Haloactinospora alba: one gene and its partner. The protein of the gene in region 2 interacts with the protein of the main gene of each other region in a pairwise test. Links are inferred from orthologs where the notes say so. Each region holds a gene or a part of one and is shown on either strand. Other genes may lie near its edges.

Region 1 (8,768 bases), 990 kb from region 2 along the record:
GCTGTGGTCCGCGCTGGAGAGGGACAGCAGCCCGACCTCCTGGAACCCCGAGGAGGCCACCCCCTGTTCCACCATGCGGGTCACGGTCTCCTTGCTCCGTTCCCGGACCGGACGGGTGATCATCCCCGCCTGGCAGAAGCGGCACCCGCGCGTGCAACCGCGAAAGATCTCCACGCTGTAGCGCTCGTGCACCGACTCGGCGATCGGCACCAGCGGGTTCTTCGGGTACGGCCACTGGTCCAGGTCCATCACCGTGTGCTTCTGCACGGTCCGCGGCACACCCGGACGGTTGGGGGTGTACCCGGCGATGCGCCCGTCCTCCAGGTAGGTGACGTCGTAGAAGCGGGGCACGTACACGCCGCCGGTACTGGCCAGACGCAGCAGCAGCCCCTCCCTGCCGTCCGGTTCTCCCTCCTGCTTCCACTCCCGGACGATCTCGGTCATGGCCAACGCGATCTGTTCACCGTCGCCGAGGACGACCGCGTCCAGGAAGTCGGCGAGGGGCTCCGGGTTGAACATGGCGTGGCCGCCTCCCACCACCAGTGGGTGGCTCCCGTCGCGCTCGGCGCTGTGCAGCGGGATCCCGGCCAGGTCCAACGCGGTGAGTGTGTTGGTGTAGCCCATCTCACTGGCGAAACTGATGCCGAGTATGTCGAAGGCGCCCACCGGCCGGTGCGCGTCCACGGTGAACTGGGGGATCCCGTGCTCACGCATGAGCCCCTCCATGTCCGACCACACCGCGTAGGTCCGTTCCGCCAGCACACCGGTGCGCTCGTTCAGCACCTCGTACAGGATCTGCACGCCCTGGTTGGGGACGCCGACCTCGTAGGCGTCCGGGTACATCAGGGCCCAGCGGACCTGTGCCTCGTCCCAGTCCCGGACGACGGAGTTGAGTTCGCCTCCCACGTACTGGACTGGCTTCTGCACCTCGGGCAGCAGCTCCTCCAACCGTGGGTACACGGATTCAACGGGCATCGGACGTGCCTTTCGCTTGGACGGGATACGGATGTCCGGCCTCCGACACCGGACCGGACTCTCCACCCCAGCCTAAGGTCGCTCCCGACCGGGGAATGTACGCAGTCACGGTCCGGGGCACGGGGCGTCCACTCCTCGTGTCCCCCGCGCGTTCGGGGCCGCGGCGGTGGTGTTCCACACCGGGTGGTCACTCGAAACCACGGTGGCGCGCGTTGATACCCAGCACCAGACCCACCGCGAGCAGTTGGGACACGGTCGCCGTCCCCCCGTAGGACACGAACGGCAGCGGCAGACCCGTGATGGGCATGATGCCCAGCGTCATTCCGACGTTGATGAACACCTGGGTGAACAGCCACACGGCGATTCCCACGCAGACAAGCCGCGCGTAGGGCTGCTGGCAGTTCGCCGCTATCCGCAGCACCCGCCACACGACCAGGGCGAACAGGACGATGATGGTCGCGCTCCCGATGAAACCGAACTCCTCGCCGGCGACGGTGAAGATGAAGTCGGTGTGCTGCTCGGGAACGAAACGCCCGCTGGTCTGCTCTCCCTGCAGGTACCCCGTGCCGTTGAGACCCCCCGACCCCACGGAGATCATCGCCTGGGTGGCGTTGTAACCGGTGCCCCGCGGGTCGGCCTGGGGATCCATGAAGCTCGTGAAACGAGCGACCTGGTAGCTCTCCAACAGCCCGAACCACCACACGGCCGCCACGGAGAGCACTCCGCACCCCAGGAGACCCACGATCCAGCGGACGGGTGCTCCCGACATCGTCAGCATTCCCAGGTAGATGGCGCCCAGCACTATCGCCGTGCCGAGGTCGGGTTGCGCGAGGACCAGCCCCAGGGGGGCGGCCAGCGCCGCCAGACTGAACAGCACGTCGCGGCTGGTGGGCGCGGTCTCCCCGTCCCGGGGTTCGCCCAACAGCATCGCGATCGCGACGACGAGCGCGATCTTGGCGAGTTCCGCCGGCTGCATCTGCACCCCGGCGACGACGATCCAGGAACGTGACCCGTTGATGACCTCGCCGAGGGGGGTCAGCACCAGCACCAGGCCGAGGGCGGCGACGACGAATACCACCGGCGCGTACGCCCGCGGGATCCGGTAGTCGAGGGCAGCGGCCACCACGCAGGCGACGGCCCCGCACACGAGGTGCAGCGCGTGGCGTTCCAGGAAGTTCCACGCTCCCTGCGCGTCACCGGGGTTGTACGTGGCCGCGTAGACCAGCAGCATCCCGATCCCGGACAGCGCCGCCACGGCGGCGAGAAGCGTCCAGTCGACCCGTCCCGGTGGCAGGGCCGTAGCGAGCCGCCCCACGGTGCGAGGCCACCAGCGGGATGCTCGCGAGGTGAGCTGGGACGCCATGCGCTCCCCTTTCCTCGGGACGCCTCGTCAGTCGGACTCGGATGCCGCGGGAGAACCCGCCTCGACATCGGGCAGCTTCTCGGGAGGCTCCCCGTCGGGCAGGGCGGGCTCTCCCCCTCCGCCGCCGTCGTCCTCGTCGCCCTCGGAGCCGTCCGGTGCCCCGAACCCGTAGATACCGTCGTAGATCTCCCGGGCGACCGGGGCGGCGTTCGTTCCGCCGGTTCCGCCCTGCGAGATCAGGGCCACGACAGCGAACCTGGGGTCGTCCGAGGGCGCGTAGGAGGCGAACCAGGCCGACTCCTCCTTGTTCCTCCCGGTCGCGGTCCCGGTCTTCCCGGAGATCGAAACCTTGCCCTGGGGGAAGTCACCGAAGGTCCCCCGCGCGGTTCCCTCCTTGGGAACATCCTTCAGGGCACCCTGGATGTACTCGAGGGTCTCCTCCGAGAGCGGCAGTTCACCCGCCTTCTCGGGCTCGATCCTCCTGGTCTGTTCCCCGCCGGGAGAGACGAGGGCCTTTCCGACGCGCGGCTCGTACAGTGTTCCCCCGTTGCCGATCGCCGCGTAGGCGCGTGCGAGCTGCAACGGCGTGACCAGTACGTCCCCCTGGCCGATGGAGAAGTTGACCGCGTCCCCGGCCCGCCACTTGTACCCGGCGGCGCACTGCTCCTTGGCGACCCGTTTCAGGTACGACGCCTGCTGCGGGTCCTCCTCGCGCACCTCGGGGTAGCCCTTCTCGGCGTGCTCGCAGACCTCCTCCCGGTTGGCCTCCCAGCGTTCCCGCTTCCACTCGCGGTCGGGGACGCGTCCGGAGCTCTCGTGGGGCAGGTCGACCCCCGTGGGTTTACCGAACCCGAAGTCGTGGGCCATGGTGCTCATCGCGTCCGTGGGATTGTCGTCGGGTGTGGTTCCCCCGTCCGAGCGCCACATGTCGTGGGCGATCTGGTAGAATACGGTGTTGCAGGAGACCACGATCGCCTCGTGCAGGCTCAACGTGCCGTGTGAGCTGCCCTCGTAGTTCTGGAAGGAGCGGCCTCCCACGGTGATCGCGCTGGGGCACCCGAAGCTGCGGTCCAGCGGGACACCGTTCTCCGCCGCCGCCGCGAGCGAGTTCACCTTGAACGTCGACGCCGGGGGGTACTGGCCCTGGACGGCACGTGAGGTCAGCGGGTCCTTGGCGTTGTCGCTGAGAAGTTCCTCGTAGGCCTCCGCGTCGATACCGCCCTTCCAGAGCTCGGGGTCGTAGCTGGGTTTGCTGGCGAGTGCGATCACCCGACCGTTCGTGGCGTCCAGCACGACGGCGGCACCGGAGTCGGCCGGGTTCCCGTCGGAGCGGGACCGCTCGATCCCGTTGCTCAGCGCCTTCTCCGTGATGGCCTGCACCTTCCTGTCGATGCTGGTCACCAGGTGCTTGCCCGGATCGGGCCGTTCCTCCTTGAGCTTGCCCGTGACCTTGCCGTGGTTGTCGACCGTGAGGCGCTCCACCCCGGAGGTCCCGCGTAGCTGCTGGTCGTAGGCGGCCTCCAGTCCCCCTCGGCCGACCCGGTCCACCCCGCTGAACCGAGTACGCAGCTCGTCACGTTCCTCCAGTTCCTCCTGGGTGACGGGTTGCAGATAGCCCAGGGTCTGGGCGGCGTCCTTACCGCCGGGGTAGTCGCGGATGGCGTGCTGCTGCGCCGTGACCCCGGGGAAGTCCTCCTGGCGCTCCCGGATCTGCAGCGCCTCCCTGGGCTCGACGTCCTCCGCCAGGATGATGGGCTGGTAAGGGGATCCGGGCCAGCACGGCTGGCTCACCTCGGGCCCGCACAACCGGGAGCGCTGGCGGACCTCCTGGTAGGGCTCGCCGATGAGGTCGGCCACCCTGCGCAGTACCCGCTCGCCCCCGTCCTCCTGGCGCTGCAGCGCGTGGTAGTCGGCCATCACCACGAGTTCCGTGCGGTTGCGCACGAGCGCCCGCCCGGAGGAGTCCACGATCTTCCCCCGGGTGGCGGGAATGACCACCTCCTCGCTGTGCGTGGCCAGGGCGCGCTGCTGGTAGTGCTCGTTCATCGGGATCTGCAGGTACCACAGCCGCGCGAGGAGGGCGGCGAACAGCACGAGCACCACGACCTGCGCCAGCACCAGCAACGCTCTGCCGGGCACGTTCCGCGCAGTTCCGTCCGGTTGGTTCCCCAGGCTCAGTCTCATCCCCGTATCCCCCCAACGCGCGGGGAGACGGCCACGTTCAGCACGTCATCGGTGGTGAAGTGGTTCCGGAGCTTCAGCGCCGGAAGCAGCACGAGCGGACTCACCAGCATCGTCGTTCCCGTGGTAAGCGCGACGGTGACAACGGCCGAGGAGAGGGTCGCTCTGGGGTCACCCACCAGCACCGAGATGAGAACCCAGCCGAGCGCTACCCCGAACACCGTGCCGGCGGCCACGATGAAGGGCCATGCCGCTCCCCGGTTCCGGGACTGGCGCAGCGACCCCACCGCGTACCCTGCCACCGACAGCAGCAGCGCGTAGCGTCCGAGCTCGTGGTCGGCCGGCGGCAGAACGTCCACCGCCAGTCCCGCGGCGAACCCGCTGAGAGCCCCCGTCACCGGTGTCGTTCCCAAGGCGACCGCCGTCAGTACGAGCACCACCACATCCGGCGGCACGCCCCACGGCAGTGGCAGGCGGTTCACCACCGCCACCTGCAGTACCACCGCTCCCGCGACGAGGAGGGCGGCAACCAACCGATTCAATGCTCCCCACCTCCGGTCTCGCCCGTCGGGTGCCGCGCGGCGTCGGCCTCGTCCTCGTCCCGGGGGTCGGGAGGCAGCACCGAGTCCCGCGGGTCCTCCTCCGGGCCCGCGACGACGACCCCCACCACGTCGAGGGTGCTCAGGTCCGCTGCGGGAGCGACCCGAGCGGTGCGCTGCAGCGCGTCCGAGGTCTCCTCGACCTCGGCTATCGTCCCGATGGGAACCCCCGGAACGTAGGGTCTGTTCTCGTGGGACCCCAGGGTCACTATCCGGTCCCCCTCGTGCATACGCGCCTTGGTGTCCATCAGCGTGAAGGTCAGCGCGCCGGACCCGTCGACCGCGCGCGCCTGACCGTCGATCGCCCCGATCTCGGAGGAGTCCTCCATCCGGGCTCCCACGGCCGAGGATCCGTCCGTCACGAGCATCACGGTCGACGTGTGCGCCTGCGCCCGGCTCACCCGCCCCACCAGGCCGTCGCCGTTGACGACCGTCATGTCCGCACGCACACCGTCGCGTTTCCCGACGTCGAGGGTGACCACCTCGGCCTCCCCCGACGAGGACATCCGGGTCACCGTGTGGGCGGGTACGATCTCGTAACCTCCCATGCCCGAGAGGCGCAGCAGCTCGTCCAGTTCTCCGGCCTGCTCGTCGTCACGGTCGCGCGCCTCGAGCCGGGAACGCAGCTTCTTGTTCTCCCGTTCGAGTTCGTCGATCCGCTCGCTGGCCGCCGGTGCCGCCCGCAACGCCCGGTAGGAGTCGTCGATCGGCGCCGCGACAGCGGAAACCCCCGCGGAGATTGGGTGGAAAGCCATGTCACCGGCGGCACGGGCACCGCTGGTGACCGGGTCGTTCCCCTCGCGGGAGTCGAGCACCAGCAAAGCGACGGAAACCGCGAGCAGGACCCCGAGGACGAGTCGCCGACGGGAGGCGCCACCCCGCATGTCACCCCCTCCTCATGGTCGATCCGTTCGGCTCGCGCACGGTCACCGGCGTTGTTCCGGCACCAGGACCTGGTTGAGGCGTTCGTAGTTCTCCACGCACGTGCCGGATCCGATCGCCACCGAGTCCAACGCGTTGTCCGCGACGTGGATGGGCATGCCCGTCTCGTGCCGCAACCGTTCCTCCAGCCCGTTGAGCAGCGCGCCACCGCCCGTAACCGCGACCCCCCGGTCCATCACGTCCCCGGAGAGCTCGGGCGGGCACTTGTCCAGGCTGGCGCGCACCGCGTCGATGATGGAGTTCACCGGTTCCTCGATGGCCTGGCGCACTTCGGCCGTCGACACCACGACGGTTTTGGGCAGCCCGCTGATGAGGTCGCGGCCGCGCACCTCGGCGTGGGGTTCCTCGGAACCGAGGGGGTACGCCGATCCGATGGCGACCTTGAGTTCCTCCGCGGTGCGCTCCCCGATCATCAGGGAGTACTGCTTCTTCGCGTAGGCGATGATCGCCTGGTCCAGCTCGTCCCCTCCGACGCGGATCGACTCCGAGGCCACGATGCCGCCCATGGAGATGACCGCCACCTCGGTGGTTCCGCCCCCGACGTCGACCACCATGTTCCCGGTGGGGTCGTAGACGGGGAGCCCCGCACCGATGGCCGCCGCCATCGGCTCCTCGACGATGTAGACCCGACGCGCCCCCGCCTGGTACCCGGACTCCTTGACGGCACGGTGCTCCACGGAGGTGATACCGCTGGGCACGGCGACGATTACCCGGGGCTTGGCGAAGTGCCGTCTGCGGTGGATCTTGCGGATGAAGTAGCGCAGCATCCGTTCGGTGATGTCGAAGTCCGCGATGACCCCGTCCTTCAGCGGGCGGACAGCGGTGATGTTGTTCGGTGTGCGCCCGATCATCTGCTTGGCCTCGGCCCCGACGGCGACGATCTTGGCCGTGGAGGTGTTCAGCGCCACGACGGAGGGTTCGTTCAGCACGATCCCCCGGCCGCGGACGTACACCAGCGTGTTCGCAGTGCCGAGGTCGACCGCCATGTCACGGCCGAGGACGGCGAGATTCTTGACCATGGGGCTCCCTCAACGACAACTCAGCGAATGCGGCATCTCGGACAGGGCACGGCCCACCCGACTGGGATCTAACCCAGCACACGCATAGTAACTCTCAGAAGTCACCTAGTTACATAAACACACCGAATTGCTGCGTTCCCTGGACACGAAAAAAGCGCCGGGAAGCTCCCGGCGCTTGCTCGCGTTGCCCCTGCGGCCAGGGTCCGACGGACGCTCGTCCCGCTACGCGGCACCCCAGTGCCGCTCGGGACGCGCAGCGTCCAAAGAACAGAACCTAGACCGCGAGGTCACCGAAGAACAGCTTGATCTCCCGCTCGGCCGAGTACGTGGAGTCCGAGCCGTGCACGATGTTCTCCTGGACCTCCAGGGCGTAGTCGCCCCGGATGGTTCCCGGCGCGGCCGACACCGGGTCGGTGGCGCCGGCCAGAGCGCGCACCGCCTCGACCGCGCGCTCCCCCTCGACGACCATCGCCACGAGCGGGCCGCCGGTGATGAACTCCACCAGGGAGTTGTAGAACGGGCGTGCGGCGTGCTCCTCGTAGTGCGTCTTCGCCGTCTCGGTGTCCAGGGTCCGCAGGTCCATCGCGATGATGTCCAGCCCCCTGCGCTCGATCCGGGAGATGACCTCACCCACGAGGTTGCGCCGCACGCCGTCAGGCTTGATCAGTACCAGGGTGCGCTCCACGTCGCTCCTTTCTCGATTGTTCACGATGATGACCGGATGCTGCGACGCGACGCGCGAGCGCCATCCCGGCCGCAGGCAACCCTACCGTTCCCGGTGTGGGCCGGGCCCCGTTCCGGCTGGTCGGCCGTCAGGCGGCGGCACCGGCGTCCGCACGGCGTCCCAGCAGCACACCGGTGCACCACAGACCGGCGAAGACGATACCGAGCAACGCCACGCTCGGCACCAGGGCTCCGCTGGCCAGGACGGCCGCCTGCAGCAGCCCCCCGGTGTAGAAGGCCCAGCTGTGCCGCTGCAGCCCTGCCAGTACGAGCGCGGCGGCAGCGAGACCACCCCACAGGCCACCGGCGAACGAGGGTGAGTACTCCCCGAGCTGGATGGCCACCGGAATCGCGAGCCCGAGGACGATCGCCTCGAACACGAGGACGACGGCACAGAGTTTACGCACTGTCGCCGCCCTTCACGAGGTGGCTGGCGTCGCCCGCAGTCACCACCGAACCGGTGATCAGCACGCCCGCCCCGCCCAGTTCGCCGCTCTCGTCGGCTCGCGCGACCGCCTCGTCGATGGCGTCGTCCAGCCGGTCGGCGACACGCACACGCTCCGCCCCGAAGATCGGCCGGGCGAGGTCGGCCAGCTCTTCGGGACCCAACGAACGCGGCGAGGAGTTCCTGGTCACCACGATCTCGCTCAGCACCGGCTCCAGGGGGTCGAGAATGCCCTCGACGTCCTTGTCCGCCATGATCGCCACGACGCCGATGAGACGGGTGAAGGTGAACGCCTCCTGGACCCCCTCCACCGCGGCCGTCATCCCGGCCGGGTTGTGGGCGGCGTCCACGAGCACGGTGGGGCTGGAACGGAGCACCTCCAGCCGTCCGGGTGAGGCGATCTCCGCCAGAGCGTCGGTCACCACCTCGGACTCGAGCGGCTCCTCACTCTCGACCGGGGCGCCGAAGGCCTCCACCGCGGCGAGCGCCACCGCGGCGTTGCCGGCCTGGTGCGCGCCGAA
Region 2 (8,786 bases):
TGAACGTCTCCTGAGTTCCGACGGGCTCTGACCCGTTACGGGGGGCTGGTGCGGTCGCCTCATCCGAGGCGACCGCACCAGCCCCGCCGTCTTCCACCAGACGGGACCGGTTCCGGGGTCAGGCGAGTTCCCGACGTCGGGAGGCCGCCATCAGCGTGGCTGTCGGGCCGCGGCGAGCTACCCGCAGTACGTAGACCACACCGCCGAGGATGATACTGACCGGAACGGCCATGACCGCGAGGAGCGCGACCAGGCCTGTAATCGAAAGTGCTCCCATCCCTCCAGCATAGGCCACGCCGTCGTTACCGTGCCCTGGCGGTCGGCGCTGCACTGACGCGGCGGGGAACGACACCGGCCGCTCAGGAGCGTGCTGGCGGAACGCGACATCCGAACACGGGCCGACGCTCGGGTGCGTTTTCACGCATGGGCCGAGCGGAAACGGTGGCAGCATGCGCACAGAGACTCTCTCTTACGGTTCCTCCCCTGACCAGGTGGTCCACACGTGTTATCCGGAGAGCATCCCCGTGCACCGGCCGGCGCCCGTAGCGGTGCTGTTGCATGGTGGTTGGTGGCGGGATCGTCATGATCTGCACCTCATGGACCCACTCGCCGAGGGGCTCGTACAGCAGGGGTGGGTGGTGTGGAACGTGGAGTACCGCCGTACGGGAAAGGGCGGGGGTGGCTGGCCGCAGACCCTGGAGGACGTGCGTCGTGCCCTGAACCTCCTGCGGTGGCGGATCGGACGGAGTACGGAGGCGGGGCATCCCTCCGGCGTCGTCGCCATCGGCCACTCCGCGGGCGGCCATCTCGGACTGCTCGCCGCTCCCGGATCACCGTTGACCGGGGTGGTCGCCCTGGCTCCGGTCACTGACCTGGTAACCAGCGCACGGGACGGCCTCGGGGAGGACGCGGTCGCGGACTTCCTCGGACCCGCGGCGGGGGAGACGGTCGCAGAGGAGGCCTCGCCGTTGTACCGCCTTCCCCTGGGAGTGACACAACTCGTCCTACACGGGACGGCTGACCAGCGTGTCCCGGTCGAACAGAGCCGTTCCTACGTTGAGGCCGCCCACCGCGCCGGAGATCCCGTCACCTACCGGGAAGCCTCCGGAGCGGATCACTTCGCGGTCATCGACCCCGAAGACGAGGCATGGCGCGTTGCGTCCTCCTGGTTGTCGGAGCGGGCTTACGGCTGAGAGGAACCAGCCGAAACCGGAAGGGGTGCTGGGCCGGGTTTCCGTCCGCTCTCGGCGTATCCCTCGAACAGGAGGCGTGACACCTGGATACCCGGCCGGAGCACTTCCTAGATTTGGGACGCACACACCGGGTTTCCGACCCTGGCCGTCCCAGGAGGTGAATCGTGACCATCCAGCGCCTCGACCCCATCGGCCGCTCCGAAGCCGCGCAGGCTGTTCTGGAAGCAAAACGTAGGAAAGGGATCACCTGGGCCCGGATCGCCGAGGAGCTGGACCGTTCCAAGGTGTGGACCGCGGCTGCGCTTCTCGGCCGACACACGATAAGTAAGGAGCAGGCCATCACGGTGGGAAAGCTGCTGGGTCTGGACGAGGCGATCCGGGACGCGTTGCAGCTACCGCCCGTGCGCGGGACCGAGTCCCTGGACCCCGGTGAGCCCGTCACCACCCGGTTGGAGGAAATCGTCCAGCTCTACGGTGGCGCGGTCAACGAGCTGGTTCGGGAGGAGTTCGGTGACGGCGTCATGAGCGCTGTCGACTTTCGGATGGATGTCGACAGGACCGAGGACTCGGAGGGGGAACGCGTGGTGATCACCCTCGACGGGAAGTACCTTCCCTACCGGGAGTTCTGAGACCCGGAGCGGGTGTCCTCACCCGTAGCCCAGTCGGGACAGCTCCGTGCGTGCGACCGACCGGACCGCGTCGTACTGGTCCCGGGTGAGTCGACCGCGCCACGTGCCGATCCCGGGCGTCGCGCCGTGGGTCAGGTCGGTAGCCGAAACCCGGATACCGGTGAATCTCCGCAGCTGTTCCGCGGTTTCCACCTCTCCACCGGCCACATCCTCGTAGCGGAGTGTCATGAGGCGGTCGGTCCCCAACAGGCCGCGTAACCTCGCCGACAGCCGTACCGCGCCACGCCAGCGCATCGCGCACTTGGCGGCTGTGGAAAGCTCCGGATAACCGTCCCGCTCCTCTTCCGTCTCGATACCGAAGAACGGGTTGGGGAGCTCGTGCTCCAGGTTGGCCAGGCTCGGCCGGAACCAGGCCAGGGAACGCTCGTCGTCGAGCATACGGGTCACGACGTCCCGGCCGTCCCGGATGAGCTGGACGAACAGGGCGTCGCTGAAAGCGGCGCTGAGTACGGTGGCACTGTACAGCAGGTCGGGAGTGGCGTCCCCGAAACGGGTGGTCTCGCGGGCGTGTCGGCACGGTTCGGATGACTCCCGGGCCGGCGGGGGGCCGGGCGGACACATGGGGCAGGTGAGTGGGGTGAGCTGCCAGGACTCGGCGAAAGCGTCGCGTAGCAGACTGGAGGTACCCGACTCCTGCCCCTCGGCCAGGGAGGGGCGGCGGGCGACAGCGTAGACTGCCTCGAGGACGCCCGGATCGCTGGAGCTCATGTGGAGACCGGGCGCATTCCCCAGCGCTCGGGCGACGGAATCGATTCCCGAGTGCGGGGCACCGAGGACGAAGACGGGGCGGCATACCTTCGTCCCGTTAACGATGAGGATGTGCGGCGACTGTTTCATGAGTAGGACGATTCTGACACTTTTCGCCGGACTCTTGATCCTCCCGCACCGGCCCCACACCGATCCGGGGCCGTAGCTGTGTCCCGCTCCCCAGGTCATATGTGGGATACCGGAGCAGAGTGGCGTGTGCAACGGTTGAGTGGCCGTGGCCGGCCGGGTCCGAGACGGATGGGATTCCTTCCCCGCCCCGGGAACCGGGTTCCCGCACCGCTGGACCGGGGGAGAGGTCGCGGTCGTTGACAGCGGGCGCTGCCAGAATGGGAGAGAGCCACCCGCGATGTACAAGGACGCCTGTATGGCCACAACTTCGAACTACTCCGCCGCTGCGGCGCTCCTCGCCGAGGCCGGGCAGATAACGGTTCTCACCGGTGCGGGCATCTCCACCGAATCCGGGATTCCGGATTTTCGAGGCCCCCAGGGGGTATGGACGACTGATCCGGCGGCGGCCGCGCTGTTCGACCTGGACACGTACCTCTCCGATGTCGATGTCCGCCGCCGGGTCTGGCGGATGCGCCGGGAACACTCCGCCTGGACCGCCGAACCGAACGCGGCCCACCGCGCCATTACCGAGGCCGATCGTGAGGGGCGGCTGCGTGGGCTCATCACCCAGAACATCGACGGTCTGCACCAGGCAGCCGGCACGGACCCGCAGCGGGTCATGGAGGTGCACGGCACCATCCACTACGTCGTATGCATGTCGTGCGGGACACGCACCCCGACCCCCGAGGTGCTGGCGCGGCTGGACGACGAGTCCGACCCGCACTGCCTGGCGTGCGGGGGAGTGCAGAAGGCTGACACGATCTCGTTCGGTCAACGGCTCGACCCGGAGGTACTGGACGCGGCGGCCGCCGCTACCGCCGACTGCCGGGCGTTCGTCACCATCGGCACCTCGTTGACCGTCCATCCGGTCGCCGGACTGTGTGACATCGCCCTGGAACGCGACATTCCGCTGATCATCGTCAACGCCGACCCCACGCCGTACGATGCCGCTGCCGCGGCGACCGTCCGCGATCCCATCGGTGAAGCTGTGCCCAACCTGTTGCGGGAAGCACTGGCAGCCCGGAACTGACCCCGGGCTCGTGTCGTCAGCGGTACCGGCTTCCTCCCACGCGCCGTCACCCACGGACGAGGGGGACGGGGCACAGCCCCCCGTCCCCCGGGCCGGCGGGGAGGCAGCGTCACGGAAGCTTCCAGTCCACTTCCTGCGCCTCCTGCTCCCGAAGGAGAGCGTTGGCTTTGCTGAACGGGCGCGACCCGAAGAACCCCTTGTCCGCTGACATGGGGCTGGGGTGCGGTGACTCCACACACGGGATACCCGGCATCAGAGAGCGCAGGTTCCGGGCATCCCGTCCCCACAGGATCGCGACCAGTGGCTTCTCCCGACCGGCCAGGGCGCGGATGGCCTGTTCGGTCACCTCCTCCCACCCCTTACCGCGGTGGGAGGCCGGTTTGTTGGGCTGTACCGTGAGCACGCGGTTGAGCAGTAGCACACCCTGCTCGGTCCACGGGGTCAGATCGCCGCTGCTCGGCATCGGCAGTCCCAGGTCCGTGGAGTACTCCCGGAATATGTTGCGCAGGCTGGCGGGAGGGGAGACGTCGGGTGCGACCGAGAAGCTCAGACCGACGGCGTGCCCCGGAGTGGGATAGGGGTCCTGGCCGACGAGAAGCACCCGTACCCCCTCGAAGGGTTGCTGGAACGCGCGCAGTACGTTGTCCCCGGAGGGGAGGTAGGTGCGCCCCTCCGCTATCTCGCCGCGAAGGAACTCGCCCATCCCAGTGATACGGCCAGCTACTGGCTCCAGCGCCTGGGCCCAGCCGTTCTCCATGATCTCGTACAAAGGTCGTTCTTGCATGGGAACAACCTAGTGGCGCTGTAGTGCTGCCCGTGCCAGGAACGGCAGCGGCGCCAGGAGCCCCGGCACGACAGGCGCGCCCTGCTTCCGGGCGCCGTACTGGGACCCGGACCCGTTACACCTCCTCCTCCGGTTCGGCGGCGCCCATCCGTACCGACCGCACACCCTCCGTCTCGGACAGGGCAGCAGCGAGTCCGCTGACATCACCTTTGCCCTGCACGTTCAGCGCGAGTCTGATCGAGTCCGGCTCTCCCGAACCCTGGTCTGGCTGTGTCTCCCGTTCCGTGCTGACGTGCAGCACGGTGAAACCGTGCCCGGTCGCCGTCGCGAGTATGGCCCGTAGGGCCCCGACCCCGTCGGTGTAACGCAGCTGCAGCTGCGAGGTGCGCGGCACGAAGCGGGAAAGCCGACGGAGGAGTGGAGGATATCCGTAAACGACGAGGAAGTGGGCCGCCGTCACGAACGCGCCCACGAGCCACAACCCGGCGCCACACGCGGTCCCCACGGCCGCTGACACCCACACCACGGCTGCTGTGGTCAGTCCCCGAACCATGTCGCGCCGGACGAATATGAGCCCGCCCCCGATGAACCCGATACCGGAGACGATCTGTGCGGCGACCCGGGAGGGGTCGAACGCCACCGACTCCTGGCCGGTGACGTCGCCGAACCCGTACTTGCTGACCACCATGAACAGGGCGGCCCCGAGCCCCACCAGTGTGTGCGTGCGCAGTCCGGCGGCTTTCTGCCGTAACTCGCGCTCCAGACCGATGAGTGAGCACAGCAGCAGCGCCGTCAGGAGCGCCAACGCTTGCGGCCAGCTCTGCGTGGCGAGGTTCACCAGGTTGGTCTCGGCGGTTGGCGCGGTCACGGGGATCAGACCTCACGCCGGCGGTGACCGTCCTGGTGGGACAGGTTCAGTGCCGTCGTCACGAGCGGAACGTGGCTGAACGCCTGGGGGAAGTTGCCCACGAGACGGCCGTCCTTGGGCTCGAACTCCTCTGCCAGCAGTCCGACGTCGTTGCGAAGCGCCAGCAGGCGGGAGAAGAGCTCACGGGCCTCCTGCTCGCGCCCGATCGACAACAGCGCGTTCGCCATCCAGAAACTGCAGGCCAGAAAAGCGCCCTCGTTCCCGGGCAGCTGATCGGCCGTGTCGTCGCGGTCCGTGCGGTAACGCATCACGAAGCCCTCGACCATGAGGTCCTCGCGGATAGCCTCGATGGTTCCCACGATGCGCGGGTCGTCGTAGGGAAGGAACCCGACCTCGGGCAGGAGAAGCAGGGCAGCGTCCAGCTCCTTACTCCCGTAGTACTGGGTGAAGGTGTTGCGCTGCGGATCGTAGCCGTACTCGCACACCTCGGCGTGGATGGTGTCGCGCAGTTCCCGCCAGCGTTCGATGGGGCCTTCCTTGCCGTAGTCCTCGATGGCGCGTACGGCGCGGTCAGCCGCCACCCAGGCCATGACCTTGGAGTGCACGAAGTGCTGGCGAGGGCCGCGCACTTCCCACAACCCCTCGTCCGGCTCGTCCCAGCACCACTCCAGGTAGTTGACGAGCGAACGCTGCAGTCCCCACAGGTGCTCGCCGCCCTGCAGCCCGGAACGGCGGGCCAGGTGCAGCACGTCCATGACCTCGCCGTACACGTCGAGCTGGTACTGGCCGACGGCGGCGTTGCCGATGCGTACCGGTCGGGAGCCCTCGTAACCGGGAAGCCAGTCGGCCTCCCACTCGGCGAGGCGCCGTTCGCCACGCACTCCGTACATGATCTGCATGTGCTGCGGCTCACCGGCCACCGCACGTACGAGCCACTCGCGCCAGGCCAGCGCCTCGTCGGTGTAACCGCTGCGGATCAGGGCCTCCAACGTGATGGTGGCGTCGCGCAGCCAGCAGTAGCGGTAGTCCCAGTTGCGCACACCGCCGATCTCCTCGGGCAGGGAGGAACTGGGAGCGGCGACGATGCCGCCGGTGGGGCGATAGGTGAGTGCCTTGAGGGTGATCAGGGACCGGACGACGGCGTCCCGGTAGTCGCCGTCGTAGGAGCACTCCCGCACCCACTGCTCCCAGAAGCGTTCCGTGCGCGACAGCGCCTTCTCGGCGTCGAGGTGGTCGGACTCGTGCACCTGGGAGGGGTGCCACGTCATCACGAACGGGACGCGCTGCCCCGCGCTCACCGTGAACGTGGCGTCGTGCACGAAGTTGTGTCCGCGCAGGGGGACGGGCGAGCTGAGCCATACCGAGTCCGGACCCGCGATGGCCACGACCTCGGTACCGCTGCGTTCGATCCAGGGGACCACGTTGCCGTAGTCGAAGCGCAGCCGTAGTTCGGTCGCCATCTCGACGGTGCCCCGGATGCCCTCGACGATACGCACGATGTGCGGGGCGCCACCGCGCGGTGGCATGAAGTCGATGACCCGAACCGCGCCCTCCGGCGTTTCCCAGTTCGTTTCCAGGATGAGGGTGTCCTGCCGGTAACGCCGCTGGGGTGGTGCCGCGTCCCTGCTCGTGGGGCGGATCCACCAGTTACCGTTCTGTTCGTCACCCAGGATGGCGGAAAAGCAGGCGGGGGAGTCGAAATGGGGGAGGCAGAGCCAGTCGATCGATCCATCGCGTTTGACCAGAGCGGCCGTTTGCATATCGCCGATTAGCGCGTAGTCCTCAATCCAATCGGCCACGCCGCTCACCCCCTAAAGTAACCAAGATCACGTCTTCGCGGACGTACCGTACCCAACTTTTCGGTGCCGTGTGCGCCGCGACCTGGGCTGTTGCCCCCCTCGCCCCGAACCGTGACGAATCGGTACGCGGACAGGCACTGCCGGAATGCGTTCGTCACCACTCGCGCGTGTGGCACCACCGCCACGTTACCGGCGTCGGGGCACCGAGAATGCGGATATGGGACAACGGGTCGCTGCGCCGGAAGACTATGGTCTTCCAGTTCTTCGGGGTTGCCGTTCCCAGCGCCGGTCACCGTGCGGGGAAGCGTACTCAGCGGGTGGTGCTGTCCGGGGAGCGGATCGTCATAGCCGAGAGGAAGACCTGCGCCAGCGGTCCGATGGCGAGAGCGAACACCAGCGTTCCGACGCCCACGGTCCCCCCGAGGAGGGAGCCGGCCACGACGACGGCGATCTCGACACAGGTGCGGGCCGTGCGGATGGACGTTCCCAGCGCGGCTATTCCTGTCATGAGGCCGTCCCGTGGTCCAGGGCCCAGCTGTGCGCCGACATAGCACCCGGTCGCGCCTGCGACGACGAGAACGCCCGCCACCATGCAGGCCGATCGGGCGAGAATCCCGTCCGCTTCGGGAAGCCACAGCAGAGTGAGGTCAACCGAGGCGCCGACGAGGAGGGCGTTACTCACCGTCCCCAACCCGGGGCGCTGCCGTAACGGGATCCACAGCACCATCAGCACAGCCGCGACGGCGACATTGGCCGCACCCACGGACAGTCCGGTATGGAGCGCCAGTCCCTGGTGGAGTACGTCCCAGGGCATGGCCCCCAGGTCGGCGACGATCAACAGCGCGCAACCCAGCCCGTACAGGTAGAGGCCGGTATAGAGCTGTGCCAGTCGCCGGGGTCGGGGAGGGGGAAGCAACGGGGTCGGGAGGAAACGCCGAGTGCGGCTGCCGACGCGTTTCACCACGGAGAGGGGGTATGCGTTCCCGGTAGGGCCGAACCGTTCCATGGGACACAATATTGGCCCGACTCTCTTGGCCAATAATAGGGCCAATGATAAAAATTGGCTCATTATGGGAGCGCAGAGACAGATCAACGGCCCACTACTGGCGCGGCTCATCGGTTCCTGCGCCCAGCAACGCCCGTACTACCGTTCCGTGGGACAAGCGATCGGCGACCTCGTTCTGGACGGGAGGCTTCCCGCGGGTACGCGCCTACCCGCGGAGCGCGACCTCGCCGCAGCGCTGGGGCTCAGCCGTAACACCGTCACAGCTGCCTACGGCTGGTTGTGGGAGAGCGGCCTCCTGGAACGCCGCCAGGGAGCGGGAAGCTGGACCACGCTGCCCGACGCCGGATCCGGGGACGGAAGCGTGCTCGCGCCGCGTCCCGGCTACACCGACCTCGGGGTAGCCGCTCCCGCCGCTGTCGACGGTCTGCAGCCCGCGGCCGAGCGCGCTGTGAGCCAATTGCGTCTCCACAGCGGGGAGTCCGGCTACACCCGGTGCGGAGTTCCCGAGTTGCGCAGGGTTATCGCCCGCCGCTACTCGGAA

The links.
Region 1: the proteins of FHX37_RS06935 (region 2) and ndk interact in binary tests that used the Escherichia coli proteins (3 or more experiments, as listed by UniProt). The link is inferred for Haloactinospora alba from one-to-one orthologs.

The regions. Positions count from the first base shown.
Region 1 is NZ_VFQC01000001.1:2,513,329-2,522,096, forward strand. What follows is about bases 6,060-8,768. They hold ndk (nucleoside-diphosphate kinase), read right to left. Parts: upstream 7,765-8,768; coding sequence 7,354-7,764; downstream 6,060-7,353. Other genes in these bases: mreB (rod shape-determining protein), read right to left, coding at 6,060-7,079; FHX37_RS11330 (DUF4233 domain-containing protein), read right to left, coding at 7,892-8,209; FHX37_RS11335 (bifunctional folylpolyglutamate synthase/dihydrofolate synthase), read right to left, coding at 8,202-8,768. Outside these bases: FHX37_RS11295 (TIGR03960 family B12-binding radical SAM protein), read right to left, coding at 1-975; rod shape-determining protein RodA, read right to left, coding at 1,163-2,338; mrdA (penicillin-binding protein 2), read right to left, coding at 2,366-4,522; rod shape-determining protein MreD, read right to left, coding at 4,519-5,061; rod shape-determining protein MreC, read right to left, coding at 5,058-6,002; more of mreB, read right to left, coding at 6,045-6,059. UniProt on the Escherichia coli protein: Major role in the synthesis of nucleoside triphosphates other than ATP. The ATP gamma phosphate is transferred to the NDP beta phosphate via a ping-pong mechanism, using a phosphorylated active-site intermediate.
Region 2 is NZ_VFQC01000001.1:1,530,906-1,539,691, forward strand. The notes cover bases 2,736-5,462. They hold FHX37_RS06935 (uracil-DNA glycosylase), read right to left. Parts: upstream 4,573-5,462; coding sequence 3,898-4,572; downstream 2,736-3,897. Other genes in these bases: FHX37_RS06930 (SIR2 family NAD-dependent protein deacylase), read left to right, coding at 3,015-3,788; FHX37_RS06940 (MgtC/SapB family protein), read right to left, coding at 4,688-5,440; FHX37_RS06945 (glycoside hydrolase family 15 protein), read right to left, coding at 5,446-5,462. In the rest of the region: FHX37_RS06910 (aldo/keto reductase), read left to right, coding at 1-14; FHX37_RS22740 (hypothetical protein), read right to left, coding at 119-277; FHX37_RS06915 (alpha/beta hydrolase family protein), read left to right, coding at 450-1,193; cynS (cyanase), read left to right, coding at 1,358-1,822; FHX37_RS06925 (sulfotransferase), read right to left, coding at 1,841-2,719; more of FHX37_RS06945, read right to left, coding at 5,463-7,239; membrane protein YczE, read right to left, coding at 7,550-8,203; MocR-like transcription factor YczR, read left to right, coding at 8,310-8,786. UniProt on the Escherichia coli protein: Excises uracil residues from the DNA which can arise as a result of misincorporation of dUMP residues by DNA polymerase or due to deamination of cytosine.